Regions from separate parts of the Kitasatospora sp. NPDC032150 genome, predicted to be linked through region 1. Evidence: predicted binding sites of a transcription regulator. Region 1 holds the regulator's gene; the other holds the start of a gene.
The links. Region 1 encodes HrcA, which represses chaperone genes, less so after heat shock. Its sites were predicted from a motif close to TTNGCACTCNGNNNNNCNGAGTGCNAA; they were not measured.
Positions count from the first base shown of each region.

Region 2: a site for HrcA is predicted at 5,048-5,074, ahead of ACZ5ON_RS15145 (FmdB family zinc ribbon protein). Genes of this name have one in related genera too.

Region 1 covers NZ_JBVIMH010000020.1:23,115-30,124, forward strand. The annotation lists gene ACZ5ON_RS22930 (16S rRNA (uracil(1498)-N(3))-methyltransferase) at 1-519, opposite strand, end outside; gene dnaJ (molecular chaperone DnaJ) at 651-1,793, opposite strand; gene hrcA (heat-inducible transcriptional repressor HrcA) at 1,865-2,878, opposite strand; gene htpX (zinc metalloprotease HtpX) at 3,167-4,090, shown strand; gene pspAB (PspA-associated protein PspAB) at 4,117-4,695, shown strand; gene ACZ5ON_RS22955 (C2 family cysteine protease) at 4,700-6,010, opposite strand; gene ACZ5ON_RS22960 (DUF3097 domain-containing protein) at 6,153-6,998, shown strand.
Region 2 covers NZ_JBVIMH010000011.1:14,845-21,854, reverse strand. The annotation lists gene ACZ5ON_RS15160 (penicillin acylase family protein) at 1-1,627, opposite strand, end outside; gene ACZ5ON_RS15155 (potassium/proton antiporter) at 1,877-3,361, shown strand; gene ACZ5ON_RS15150 (MFS transporter) at 3,658-4,947, shown strand; gene ACZ5ON_RS15145 (FmdB family zinc ribbon protein) at 5,086-5,373, shown strand; gene ACZ5ON_RS15140 (hypothetical protein) at 5,551-5,868, shown strand; gene ACZ5ON_RS15135 (hypothetical protein) at 5,941-6,120, opposite strand; gene ACZ5ON_RS15130 (sigma-70 family RNA polymerase sigma factor) at 6,236-7,010, opposite strand, start outside.

The sequences.
Region 1 (7,010 bases):
CGCGAAGGCCGCCTGGGCGAGCAGCGGCGCGAGTTGACGCGTCGTCACCAGCTCGCGCACCTCGGGGAACCGCAGCCGCCGCGACTGCTTCCCGGCCTCCCGCGCGGTGGCCCGCCACTTGGCGAGGGCCTTGGCCCCACGGTCGCCCTTCCACTGGGTGATGCAGCGGGCGGCGGCCCAAGGGACGACCACGTCCACGCCGACCTCGGTCATGGTCTCGACGGCGAGTTCACCCCGGTCGCCCTTGGGCAGCGCCTGCACGACCACGATCCTGGGCGCCGGCTCGGCCTCCCGCCGCACCGCCTCGACGGTGACGTCCAGCGCGTCCTTGCCGTGTACCGCGGCGACCGTGCCGTCCACTCCGAGCCCGAGCCCGTCCGCGAGGGTCACCGCCTCCCCGGCCTCCAGCCGCTTCACGGCGACGGCGTGCCGCCCCTCGGGCCCGTCCACCCGGATCACCGCTCCGGGCGCGGCCGCGGCCAGCCTGTCGGTCTCGACGACGAACACGGGCGCGGTCATGGCATTTCCCCAAACAATCTCTCGGTACCGACACGGCGGCGCCCGGCGACCCTCGGGGAGTCACCGGGCGCCCGGAAGCTCAGCGGCTCGGAAGCGGCTCGAAAGGCTTCACCGGACCAGGGCCCAGAGCCTCAGCGTCCGTTGAAGGCGTCCTTCAGCCGCGAGAACAGCCCCTGCTGGCCCGGCGCGAACTGCCCGGACGGACGCTCCTCGCCGCGCAGCGCCGCGAGCCGCCGCAGCAGGTCCTCCTGCTCGGCGTCGAGCTTGGTGGGCGTCTGCACCTCGACGTGCACTATCAGGTCGCCTCGGCCGCCGCCGCGCAGATGCGTCACGCCGCGGCCGTGCAGCGGGATCGACTGGCCGGACTGGGTGCCGGGGCGAATGTCCACGTCCTCCAGGCCGTCCAGGGTCTGCAGCGGCACCTGGGTGCCGAGCGCCGCGGCCGTCATCGGGATGGTGACGGTGCAGTGCAGGTCGTCGCCGCGCCGCTGGAAGACCGCGTGGCTGGTCTCGGCGATCTCGACGTAGAGGTCGCCCGCCGGGCCGCCGCCGGGGCCGACCTCGCCCTCGCCGGCCAGCTGGATCCGGGTGCCGTTGTCCACACCGGCCGGGATCTTGACGGTGAGGGTACGGCGGGCGCGCACCCGGCCGTCGCCGGCGCACTCGGGGCACGGGGTCGGCACGACGGTGCCGAAGCCCTGACACTGCGGGCAGGGACGGGAGGTCATGACCTGGCCCAGGAAGGACCGGGTGACCTGGGAGACCTCGCCCTTGCCGCGGCACATGTCACAGGTCTGCGCGGAGGTGCCGGGTGCGGCACCCTCGCCGGAACAGGTGGTGCAGGTCACGGCGGTGTCGACCTGGAGTTCCTTGGTGGTGCCGAAGGCGGCCTCCTCCAGGGTGATCTCCAGACGGATCATCGCGTCCTGGCCGCGCCGGGTCCGCGAGCGCGGGCCGCGCTGGCCGGAGGCGGCGCCGAAGAAGGCGTCCATGATGTCGGAGAAGCCGAAGCCCGCCGCACCGGCGCCGAAGCCGCCCGCGCCACCACCGCCGTTGGGCGACAGCGGGTCTCCGCCGAGGTCGTACACCTGCCGCTTCTGCGGGTCGGAGAGCACCTCGTAGGCGGCGTTGATCTCCTTGAACCGCTCCTGCGTCTTCGGGTCCGGGTTGACGTCCGGGTGCAGTTCGCGTGCCAGGCGCCGGAACGCCTTCTTGATCTCGTCCTGCCCCGCATCCCGTCGGACGCCGAGTACCGCGTAGTAGTCCGTGGCCACCAAATGCTCCGCTTGTTCCGCCTGTAGAAGTGCTTGCGACTGGTCGCCGCCGGTTCAACCAGCGGCCTGTGCTATGACTCGGCCAGGATCTGACCCACGTACCGGGCCACCGCTCGCACCGCCCCCATTGTGCCCGGATAGTCCATCCGGGTCGGACCGATCACCCCGAGTTTTGCCACACTCTGGTCGCCGGAACCGTAACCGACCGAGACGATCGAGGTGGAATTGAGCCCCTCGTACTCGTTCTCGTGACCGATCCGGACCGTCATTCCGGCGTCCGCCGTCTCACCCAACAGGCGGAGCAGTACCACCTGCTCCTCCAGTGCTTCCAGCACCGGCTGGATGGTGAGCGGGAAGTCATGTCCGAAGCGGGTCAGATTGGCCGTACCGGCCAGCATGATCCGCTCCTCCTTCTGCTCGGCCAGCGTCTCGAACAACGTGGCGAGCACCACACTGACCGTCGGCCGGTCCGACGACTCGAAGGCCGCCGGGAGTTCCTCCAGCGCGCCGGGCACCTCGGGCAGCGGGCGGCCGACCGCGCTGGCGTTGAGTCTGGACCGCAGATCGGCCAGCACGTTCTCGCCGACCGTGCCGGGGCAGTCCACCAGCCGCTGCTCGACCCGGCCGGTGTTGGTGATCAGCACCAGCATCACCTTCGCCGGGGCCAGCGCCACCAGCTCGATGTGCCGCACCGTGGACCGGCTGAGCGAGGGGTACTGGACCACCGCGACCTGCCTGGTCAACTGCGCCAGCAGGCGGACCGTGCGGGCCACCACGTCGTCCAGGTCGACCGCGCCGTCCAGGAAGTGGCGGATCGCCCGACGCTCCGGCGCGCTCATCGGCTTGACCTCGGCCAGCCTGTCGACGAACAGGCGGTAGCCCTTGTCGGTCGGGATCCGCCCGGCGCTGGTGTGCGGCTGGTGGATGTAACCGTCCTCCTCCAGCGCCGCCATGTCGTTGCGCACGGTGGCCGGTGAGACCCCGAGGTTGTGCCGCTCGACCAGGGCCTTGGAGCCGACCGGCTCCTCGGTGCCCACGTAGTCCTGGACGATCGCGCGCAGTACCGCCAGCTTGCGCTCGTCCAGCGGACGACGGGGCTCGAGCCGGCGCGCGTCCGGCTTGCGCTCGTCAGCACTGCGCTCGCTGTACACGGCACGCACCTCCGTCTTCGTCCGTTGAATCCCTTGGCCGACCGGCCCCTTGGCACTCTGGAAGGCAGAGTGCCAGAACCGTACTTGCCAGTGTACGGCCCGGCTCCGACGGCAGGAACGGGCCGCCCCGGTGATCCTCGTCGGATCCGGGGTACGAAGTCGGTGCCCCGGGGCGCCCGGGGTGGCAGCATCGAAGGCGAGCGATGTAACGAAGGAGCAGAGATGTCGGCTTCATCCCAGCACTCCCGCTTCGCACCCGATCGTGGCCTGACCGGGCGGATGGTCATCACCATGTTCCTCATCGGCCTGCTGTACGTGGGCTTCACGGGAGTGCTGATCGTCCTGCTGCGCGGGGCGTGGCCGCTGATCGTGCTGATCTCCGGCGGGCTCTTCGTGGCCCAGTTCTGGTTCAGCGACAAGATCACCGAGCGGGCGATGGGAGCCCGGCCGGTGAGCCCCGAGCAGTACCCGCAGCTGCACGGCACCATCGACCGGCTCTGTGCCATGGCGGACATGCCCAAACCCAGGGTGGCGGTCGCCGACAACGACATGCCCAACGCCTTCGCCACCGGCCGCAACCCGCAGAACGCGGTGGTCTGCGTGACCACCGGCCTGCTGCGCCGACTGGAACCGGAGGAACTGGAGGGCGTTCTCGCCCACGAGCTCTCGCACGTCGCGCACCGGGACGTCGCGGTGATGACGATCGCCGGTTTCCTCGGCGTACTGGCCGGGATGATGACCCGGATCGCGCTGTACGGCGGCTTCCTCGGCGGCGGCAACCGGAACAACAACGACAGCAACGCGGCCATCGCCATGCTGGTCATCCCGCTCGTCAGCATGCTGGTGTACGCGATCAGCTTCCTGCTCACCCGGCTGCTCTCGCGCTACCGCGAGCTGGCCGCCGACCGGGCCGCCGCCCAGCTCACCGGCAGGCCGAGCGCGCTGGCCTCGGCGCTCACCAAGGTGACCGGCCAGATCGCGGCCATCCCCAGCAAGGACCTGCGCCAGGCGCAGCCGTACAACGCCTTCTACTTCGCGCCCGCGCTGAGCGCCCGGGAGACCGCGAGCCAGCTGATGTCCACCCACCCGACGCTGGAGCAGCGGCTCGCCCAACTCGCCACGATCTCCGCCCAGCTCGGCCGCTGATCGCCACCTCGCACAAGGGGACCACCGTGGGATTCCTGGACGCCCTCTTCGGCCGCACCAAGCCGGTCAAGCCCGATCTCGACCAACTGTTCGCCGTGCCCTCGGCGGCCCTCACCCTGGAGGCCGCGACCTCCTTCCGGCCGACCGGCCTCGGCTCGGTCTGCTTCGCCGCCGTGGAGGGCGGTGTGTTCGGCGAGGTGCAGCGCCAGGTCCGGGCGCTGCTGGACGCCGACACCGAGCGCGGCGGCGCCCCGGTCGAGGCCAGCCGGGACTCCTACGGCTACTCCTGGCTGCTCGCCCGGCACTCCCCCGGGCAACTGCCCGAGCTGGTCAACGACCTGCACGCGGTCAACAGCGAGCTGGAGGCGAACGGCTTCGGCCCCCAGCTGCTCTGCTCGATCGTGGCCTTCCAGGACGACGCGGGCCGGCCGTTGGGCCTGGTCTACCTCTACAAACGCGGCACCTTCTACCCCTTCGCCCCGCTCCCCGGCGAGAAGCGCGACAACCCGCTGGAGATCCAGGTGAAGGCGCTGCTCACCGACGACCTGCGGATCGAGCCCGACCTCTCCCGCTGGTTCCCGGTCTGGGGCGCACCCGGCCTCTGAGCGGCTACCAGGTGAACGCGGCCTCCGCGTGGGCGAGGTAGTACTGGATGTCCTGGTAGCTGAGCCAGGCCTCCCACATCTTGCGGGAGGCCCCGTCGCCCCAGGGGTTGCCGAGGCAGATCCGGCCGCCGGGGACGTCCACGTCCTTGACGAAGTACGCGTGGCTGGTGGCGAGCCGGCCGCCCATCAGGGTCTCCCGGTCGCTCCCGTGACCCTTGGTGCCGACGGTGACCGCCTGGCCCCGCGACTTGCGGTCGGCCATCTCGTGGATCAGCCAGGGCGAGCTGATGTCGAGCTCCTGCACCGGCTGGGCGGTCAGGAACGCCAGTGCCCGCGCGGCGTAGCCGCCGTTGGCGATCTCCTCGTACCCCCGGTGCCACTGGGCGACGGCCTTCTCGTAGTAGCCGGGCCAGGTCTCGGCGTAGCGCGGGTCGTCGCTGTGCCCCTTGGCCCCGTACAGCGTGTTGCCGACCATCGGCAGGTCGGCGACCACCGTCACGTCGTACGGCCGGCCGTTCTCGTAGAGCGTGAAGGTGACCGAGCCGTTGGCCTCCTGGCGCAGATGGCGCGGGGCGTAGGTCGGATTGGCCTGCAGCACGGCCTGCATGGCGGTGAGCATCCAGCAGGTGCCGAACCGGCCCTGGTCCATGTCCTGCCAGCTCATCGGCTCGGTGGAGGCCGAGACGCGCTGCCAGCTCTCGGTGAAGTACGCCCCGTCGATCTGGGCGAAGGGCCCGGCGGGCAGCACCCAGCCCGGCGTCCCGCCCCGCCTCTCGTCCTCCGGCAGCACCTTGTACGTCGGCTGGGTGCAGGGCATGGAGTCCCCGATCAACATGGTCGCGTACGGACTGACCGCGCGCAGCAGCCAGTTGAAGACCTCCTGCTGTCGGTAGAAGTCGTACGCCTCCTCCCCGCCCGCGTCGGTGACGTGCATCAGCTCGTCCCAGCGCAGCAGCCCCTGCGGGCCGAACCGCCGGATGACCAGGTCGAGTTCACTGGGCGGGAGCGGCACCAGCAGGTTGCCGACCTGGTCCAGCAGCGAGCGGGCCGGGTAGCGGTCGGTGTCGGCGAAGAGCGCGTCCCAGGCCTGGCGGCCGACCGCCTCGACCCGGGCCGGGTCCGGCGGCGGGCCCGGCGGCTGCCAGGGGCGCTCCACCACGGGGTGGCCGTCGGGTCGGTAGTCCAGCCGTTCGATGCCGACCTCGTCGGCGATCCCCTTGGCGATGTTCACCGCCGCCATGACCCCACGGCCGAACGGGATGAAGTCGGCCACATTGTTGGCCGCCTGCTGCCAGTTGTTGCGGTGGTAGGCCACGCACCCTCCCCCGGTCGGTTTTCCGCCGCTGCCCAGCCGATGAGCGGCTAAGAGGATACGAGGCTTTCCCGACACCACCGCCGGTGCCCCCGGTCACACGCCCGCCTGCTGAGTCCGCACCAGGTTTCATATAGTCGGCCGCATGCGCAGCAGGCAGTACGGACCCGACCTGACCCCGCCGTGGAAGCGGCCTCAGCCCGCGCCGGAGGTGGCCGCCGAGCGTGACCTGGTGGTGGAGGAGGTGAGCACGGGGTTCTGCGGGGCCGTCGTGCGGTGCGAGAAGACCGCCGAGGGCCTGACCGTCACCCTGGAGGACCGCTTCGGCAAGCACCGGGTCTTCCCGCTGACGCCCCGTGGCTTCCTGCTGGAGGGGAAGGTGGTGACGCTGGTCCGCCCGGCCGGGACGGCTCCCGCCCGGCAGCACAACGGGGCGGGGCCGGGCCGTACCGCCTCCGGTTCGATCGCGGTGCCCGGCGTGCGGGCCCGGGTGGCCCGGGAGTCGCGCATCTACGTGGAGGGACGGCACGACGCGGAGCTGGTCGAACGGGTCTGGGGCGACGACCTGCGGATCGAGGGCGTGGTCGTGGAGTACCTGGAGGGGATCGACGACCTCCCCGCGATCGTCGCCGAGTTCGCGCCCGACCCGGGACGGCGGCTCGGTGTCCTGGTAGACCACCTGCTGCCCGGCACCAAGGAGCACCGGATCGCCGCCCGGGTCACCGGCGAGTCCGTGCTGGTCGTCGGCCACCCCTACATCGACATCTGGCAGGCCGTGAAGCCGGGGAGCGTCGGCATCCCGGCCTGGCCCGCCGTCCCGCGCGGCGAGGTTTGGAAGGAGGGCGTCTGCCGCCGCCTCGGCTGGCCGGTCGACACGCCGGCCGCCTGGAAGCGCATCCTGGCCTCGGTCCGCAGCTACAAGGACCTGGAGCCCGAATTGTTGGGCAGGGTCGAAGAACTGATCGACTTCGTGACGGCCGGTCAGCCGTAGGACCAGGGGGCG
Region 2 (7,010 bases), on a different contig from region 1:
AGGGCACGAAGTCCTTCTTCCAGCCGTAGCTGGAGTCCCAGCCGGGGGCCGGGTAGCTGCCGTCGCCCTTGGTGCGCTGCGGGATCATGCCCGGCGCCTGGTAGCCGATGTTGTTGCTGGTGTCGGCGTAGATCAGGTTCTGCGCCGGGACCGCGAAGTCGGCCGCGGCGGCGCGGAACTCGGTCCAGTTGGTGGCGCGGTCCAGCATGAAGACCGCGTCCATGGTCTTGCCCGGGGTGAGGGCGGTCCACTGGAGTGCCACGCCGTAGCCCTGGGCGCGGTCGGGTGCGGCGTTGCCCGCGGGGGCGTACTTGCCGACGCTCTGCTCCTCGGAGCTCTGGTCCGAGATGAGCGGGCCGCGGTTGGTGGTGCGGACGGTGATGGTCCGGTCGGCTCCGCCGGCGACCTTGATGGTCTCCTTGCGGGTCTGGAACTTCACCTGCTGGCCGTCGACCAGGTAGGTGTCGGGGCCGGTCACCTTCTCCAGGTAGAGGTCCTGGACGTCGGCGCCGAGGTTGGTGAAGCCCCAGGAGACCTTCTGGTTGTGGCCGATCACCACACCGGGCATGCCGGCGAAGGTGAAGCCCGAGGTGTCGAAGCCGCACTTGGCGCTGACGGTCCGGCAGTGCAGGCCCATCTGGTACCAGACCGAGGGCAGGCCGGGGCCGAGGTGCGGGTCGTTGGCGAGCAGCGGCTTGCCGGAGACGGTGTGGTCACCGCTGACCACCCAGGAGTTGGAGCCGATGCCCTGGCCCTGCGGGCCGAGCAGTTGCGGCAGCGCGGCCATCTTGTCGGAGATGTCGGTGAACAGCGACTTGGTGGCGGCCCGGCCCTGGGCTGCGGCAGCGGTGGCGGCGGCCGGGGCGGTGGAGCCGTCGGCGGGCTGGTAGTTGCCGTCCTTGCCGATCGTGCCGGTCTTCACGATGGTGCCGTTGCGGTCGTACGGGTAGTCCGGGTACAGCTGGGCGATCTGCTCCGGCGAGAAGTCCTGGGAGAGCAGCGACCGGTCGATCTCCTCCTGCAGGTTGCCGGAGAGGTTCCAGGCCATCGCCTTCAGCCAGGCCACCGAGTCCACCGGGTCCCAGGGCTCGGGCTTGTAGCCGCTGTTGACCGCGCCGAGCACGGCGTACTCCAGCGAGGCGCCCTGGCCGCCGGGGTGCTGGTTCAGCCAGGCGTTGACGCCGTCCGAGTAGGCCTTCAGGTACTTCTTGGCGTCGGCGGAGAGCTGGGTGTCGTACTCCTGCTGCGCGACCTGGCGCCAGCCCATGGTGCGCAGGAAGGTGTCGGTCTCGACCTGACCGGACCCGAACATCTCGGAGAGCCGCCCCGAGGTGATGTGCCGTCGAACGTCCATCTCCCAGAACCGGTCCTGGGCCTGGACGTAGCCCTGGGCGCGGAACAGGTCCTCGGGGGTGTCGGCGTACAGCTGCGGGATGCCGTTGGCGTCGCGCTTGACGTCGACCGGCGCCGACATGCCGGCCACCGAGACGCTGCCGTCCACGTCGGGGAAGGAGGCGCGGACGGCGCTCACCGCCCAGTAACCACCGCCTCCGACGGCGGCCACGAGCAGCACGACCAGCACGAGCACAAGCAGCCGGGCGCGCCGGAACTTCTTCGAGCGGGGCATCTGGGTCCTTGGCTGGGTTGCGTTGACGGCCGTGACAGGTCACCACATTAGGGCGACTCGCTTGGCGGACATGCACTGGGGACGTCCACGGTCGGCCGAGGTGGACCCTATCCGGTCTCGATGGGCGGAATCAGACAATCAAAGATCAGGTAAAATGTTAGACTGAGTAACAAGTCGTCGAGCGAGCCAATCGTTTCCGGCCACTCTCTGCCCCCCGACCGCCCCCTTGACGTGCCGAGGTGCTACTGCGTGACTGTCGACCACCTGAACCGCTTCCTGCTCGAGTTCTCCGCGATACTCCTGTTCGCGGTGGTGGCCGTGCGATTCTCGACCCGATCAGGGTTGCCGAGTCTGCTGATCTACCTGGGCATCGGCGTCGCCATGGGCCAGAACGGCCTCGGAGTCACCTTCAACAACGCCGAACTCACCCAGGTCCTCGGCTACGCGGCCCTGGTGGTGATCCTCGCCGAGGGCGGTCTCAAGACCAGTTGGCAGGCGATAAAGCCGGTCCTGCCGGCCGCCTCGGTACTGGCGACCCTGGGCGTGGCGGTCAGCGTCTTCGTCACCGCGGCCGGCGCGCACTGGCTGGCCGGATTCGACTGGCGGGTCTCGCTGCTGCTCGGCGCGATCGTCTCCTCCACCGACGCCGCGGCGGTCTTCTCGGTGCTGCGGATGGTACCGCTGCCGTCCCGGCTGACCGGTCTGCTGGAGGCCGAGTCCGGCTTCAACGACGCCCCCGTGGTCATCCTGGTGGTCGCCTTCGCCACCACGGGGCCGCTGGACTCCTGGTACGTACTGGTCGGCACGATCATCGCCGAGCTGGCCATCGGCGCCGTCGTCGGCCTGGTCGTCGGCAAGCTGGGGGCGTACGCGGTCAAGCACGTCGCACTGCCCTCCTCCGGCCTCTACCCGATCGCCGTGATGTCGCTGGCCGTCCTGGCCTACGCGGGCGGCTCGCTGCTGCACGGCTCCGGCTTCCTGGCGGTCTACACCGCCTCGGTGATCCTCGGCAACGCCAAGCTGCCGCACGGTCCCGCCGTCCGGGGATTCGCGGACGGGCTGGCCTGGATCGGGCAGATAGGCATGTTCGTGGTGCTCGGCCTGCTGTGCACCCCGGAGACCATGGGCTCGGCGTTCGTCCCCGCGCTGGTGATCGGCGCGGTGCTGGTCTTCGTCGCCAGGCCGGCCTCGGTCTTCGCCACCCTGACGCCGTTCCGGCTGCCCTGGCGCGAGCAGGCCCTGCTGAGCTGGGCCGGACTGCGCGGGGCGGTGCCCATCGTGCTGGCGACCATCCCGCTGGTGGCCGAGGTGCCGCAGGCGCAGCAGGTCTTCAACATCGTCTTCATCCTGGTCGTGGTCTTCACCCTGGTCCAGGGCCCGACCCTGCCGCTGGTCGCCCACGGCCTGCGGATCTCCGAGGGTGCGATGGGCCAGGACCTGGGCATCGAGTCCGCGCCGCTGGAGCACCTGCACGGCCGGCTGCTCTCCGTCGCGCTCTCCGCGGAGTCGAAGATGTCCGGCGTCGAGGTCGGCGAGCTGCGGCTGCCCGCCGGGTCCGCGGTCACCCTGGTGGTCCGGGACGACAGCAGCTTCGTGCCCGACAAGACCACCGTGCTGCGGGGCGGCGACGAACTCCTGGTGGTCACCACCGAGGAGGTCAGCGAGGCCGCCGAGCGCAGGCTACGGGCGGTAGACCGGGGCGGAAAGCTTGCCGGTTGGCTGCACGGTCGCTAGATTCCTACCTTTTCCACGCTGTTCACCATGCATTGATCGCGTGGAACCGGTCCGCAATGCGTACTATGGACCGACATACCTGTTTCGATCACCGAAAATCCGCAACATCTGTCTGATGCAGAGTTGGCGCGACCGCTCGGCGGCCGTGGTCCCTCCTCTGCCGGCCCGCTTCCGCGATTCCCCCGGCCGGCGTGGACCCGGTATCTACCCCGGTCAACGCACGAGAGGACAACTCTCGGCGCTACCGGGCCGCCCCATGCCCGGTGAGTGCTACCAGGCAGCAGGAAGGACCGACCGTGACGGCGCGCCGAACGGTCGCAGAGCCCACTCCCACCCGCGTCGGCTACGGCACCCTGCTCCGCACCCCCGGAGCCTGGACCTTCCTGGTCCCCGCCTTCGCGGCCCGACTCCCCTACGCGATGCTCAGCGCGGGCATCGTCCTGCTCATCCAGAGCGCCTACGGCTCGTACGGCACGGCCGGCCTGGTGGTGGCCTTCGCCGCCGCGACCCAGGCGCTGATCGGACCGCAGACCGGCCGGCTCTCCGACCGCTACGGCCAGGCCGCCGTGCTGCTGCCCACCGTCGCGGTGCACGCGGTCTCGGTGGGCGCGCTGATCGCGCTGGCCCTGGGCCACGCCCCGACCTGGACGCTCTTCGTGTCCGCAGGCGTGGCCGGTGCCAGCGTGCCGCAGATCGGCGCGATGGTCCGGGCCCGCTGGGTGACCAGGCTCTCCGACTCGCCCAAGACGCTGAACACCGCGTTCGCCTTCGAGTCCGTGACCGACGAGTTCACCTTCGCGATCGGACCGGTGCTGGCCACCGGCATCGCCGCCCTGGTCTCGCCCTCGGTGTCGCTGATCACCGAGGCCGCGCTGACCGTGATCGGCGGCCTGGCCTTCGCCGCGCAGCGCGGCACCGCGCCCGCTCCGCACCTGTCCGTACCCGGCGCCGAGCAGGCCTCGGCGCTCGCCTCGCCCGGTGTCCGGCTGCTGGCGGGCTCCTTCCTGGGCGTGGGCTCCGTCTTCGGCGCCATGACCGTCACGGTGGCGGCCTTCGCCAGGGCCGAAGGCCAGCCCGGCCTCAACGGCGTGGTGTACGGCATCTTCGCGGGCGGCAGCATGCTGGCCGGCGTGCTGTACGGCATGATCGCCTGGCGCCGCTCCGTCAAGCAGCGGATGCTCGGCAGCTACACGCTGCTGGTCCTGGGCTGCTCGACGCTCTGGGCGATGCCCAACCTGACCGCGCTGGCGATCGCCGGCCTGTGCTGCGGTCTGGCCATCGCACCGACCTTGATCAGCGGCTACACCCTGGTTGAGACGCTGGTCTCGGCCGGCGCCAAGACCGAGGCGTTCACCTGGCTGACCGGTGCGATCGGCCTCGGCCTGGCCGCGGGTTCGATCGTGGCCGGGCTGCTGGTGGACGCGCACGGTGCCCGGGCCGGCTTCGTGGTACCGGTCGTCGGGGCCGGGATCGGCCTGGTCGCGCTGGTGTCGCTGCGGCGACTGCTGGACACTCCCACCGGGCCCGGCCGCATTGCGGCGCAGGGTGGGGCCAAGGTGCAACTGGCCGGCGCTTCCAAGGGCTGAGACGCGTCCGCTGCCCCGGCCCGTACCGGGCCGGGGCAGTGATATCTCACACCCGATGTCGCTGGACTGATCCAGCGGAATGCCGCATCATTGACCGTCGTTAGCACTCATCAGGCGAGAGTGCCAGGAGGAAGACAAGTGCCCACGTACCAGTACCAGTGCACCGAGTGCGGCAACGGCCTGGAGGCGGTGCAGAAGTTCACCGACGAGGCGCTGACCACGTGCCCCGACTGCCAGGGGAAGCTCCGCAAGGTCTTCTCCGCTGTCGGCGTGGTCTTCAAGGGCTCGGGGTTCTACCGCACCGACAGCCGGTCCTCCTCGAGCAGCTCGGTGAGCTCCTCGTCCTCCACCTCGTCGGCTCCGGCAGCCTCCCCGGCTCCGGCAGCGAGCACCAGCACCAGCACCAGCACCAGCACCGCGAGCTGACGTCGGCACCGCCGTCCGCGGCATCCGCACGAAAGGCCCGGGTTCGGAACCGAACCCGGGCCTTTCGTATGACCGCACCAGCCTTGTGGGTGAACGAAGTTGTCCACAAGGCCGGGTTTTCCACAGGAATTCGAGGGGGCATTCCGCGGCGGGTGCGGTGCGCGCAGCCTGATGCGCATGACGACGTACCTGGCGAACCAGCCGCGCTGCCACCCGAACGCCACCACGACCGCCACGACACCCTCGGCCGTGCCGCCGCGGCGCACCGTTCCGCCCTTCCCGCCGATCCGGGGCGGGGGGCGACACCGGCTCCAGCAGGCCGTCCGGCACCGGCCCGGGCTGCTGGTGACGGGGCTGCTGGCCGCCGCCACGGCGATCACCGCCGGTCCGCTGCGGCCCGGCCCACCGCCGCCCGCCACCCCTTCGACGGCCTCGACAGCGGCCGGGCCGACTGCCACTCCGCACTGCACCGGAACGGCGCCGCCCGGCGGCTGAGATCCGCGCAACCCCGGTGCGGGGCCTCGGTCAGCGGTCAGCGGTCAGCGGTCAGCGGTCAGCGGTCAGCGGTCAGCCACCGTGGTGCGGCGGCCGCTGGCTCAGGTACCAGTCCAGGCCGCGCCCGCCACTCTCCCCCGACTCCGGGCGCTCGCCCCAGCCCCGGTCGGTGTCGTCCCCCGTCTGGCGGTCCAGCGGGTCGCCGAAGACCAGCTTCGCCTTCGGCCGGGTCGGCTCTTCCTGCTCGGCCATGTCTGCTCCGATCCTTGTCAACTGCATCCAGCGTAGGCGGCACGGCAGCAGCGGCCTCGGACAGCGAGGCCCCGGTCCGGCCGGCACCGGACCAGGGCTCCGGGAGAACCGGGTGTCAGGCTGCCTCGAAGCCCGCGTGGTCGGCGATCTTCTTCAGCTCGGCGAGCGCGTGCTTCTCGATCTGGCGGATTCGCTCCCGGGTGAGTCCGTGCTGCTTGCCCACCTCCGTCAGCGTGCGCTCGCGGCCGTCCTCCATTCCGTACCGGGAGCGGATGATGGAGGCCGTCCGGTCGTCGAGCCGGCCGATCAGGTCGTCCAACTCCTCACGGCGGAGCATGACCATCACGGCGTCCTCCGGGGAGACCGCGCCGGTGTCCTCGACCAGGTCACCGAACTGGGTCTCACCCTCGTCGTCCACGGACATGTTGAGGCTGACCGGGTCGCGGGCCCAGTCGAGCACGTCCTTGATCCGGTCCTCGGTGGTGTCGAGTTCGGCCGCGATCTCGGCGGGCTCGGGCTCACGGCCCAGCTCCTTGGCCTTCTCACGCTGCACCCGGCGGATCCGGCCGAGTTCCTCGACCAGATGGACGGGCAGTCGGATGGTGCGCGACTGGTCGGCGATCGAGCGGGTGATCGCCTGGCGGATCCACCAGGTCGCGTAGGTGGAGAACTTGAACCCCTTCGCGTAGTCGAACTTCTCGACCGCTCGGACCAGGCCGGCGTTGCCCTCCTGGATCAGGTCGAGCAGGGGCAGGCCGCTGCGGGGGTACCGCCGGGCGACCGCGACCACCAGGCGGAGGTTCGAGCGGATGAAGACGTCCTTCGCGCGCTCGGCGTCGTCGGCTATCGCCTCCAGCTCCTTGCGCGTGGTGCTCTCGGGAACGGCGTCC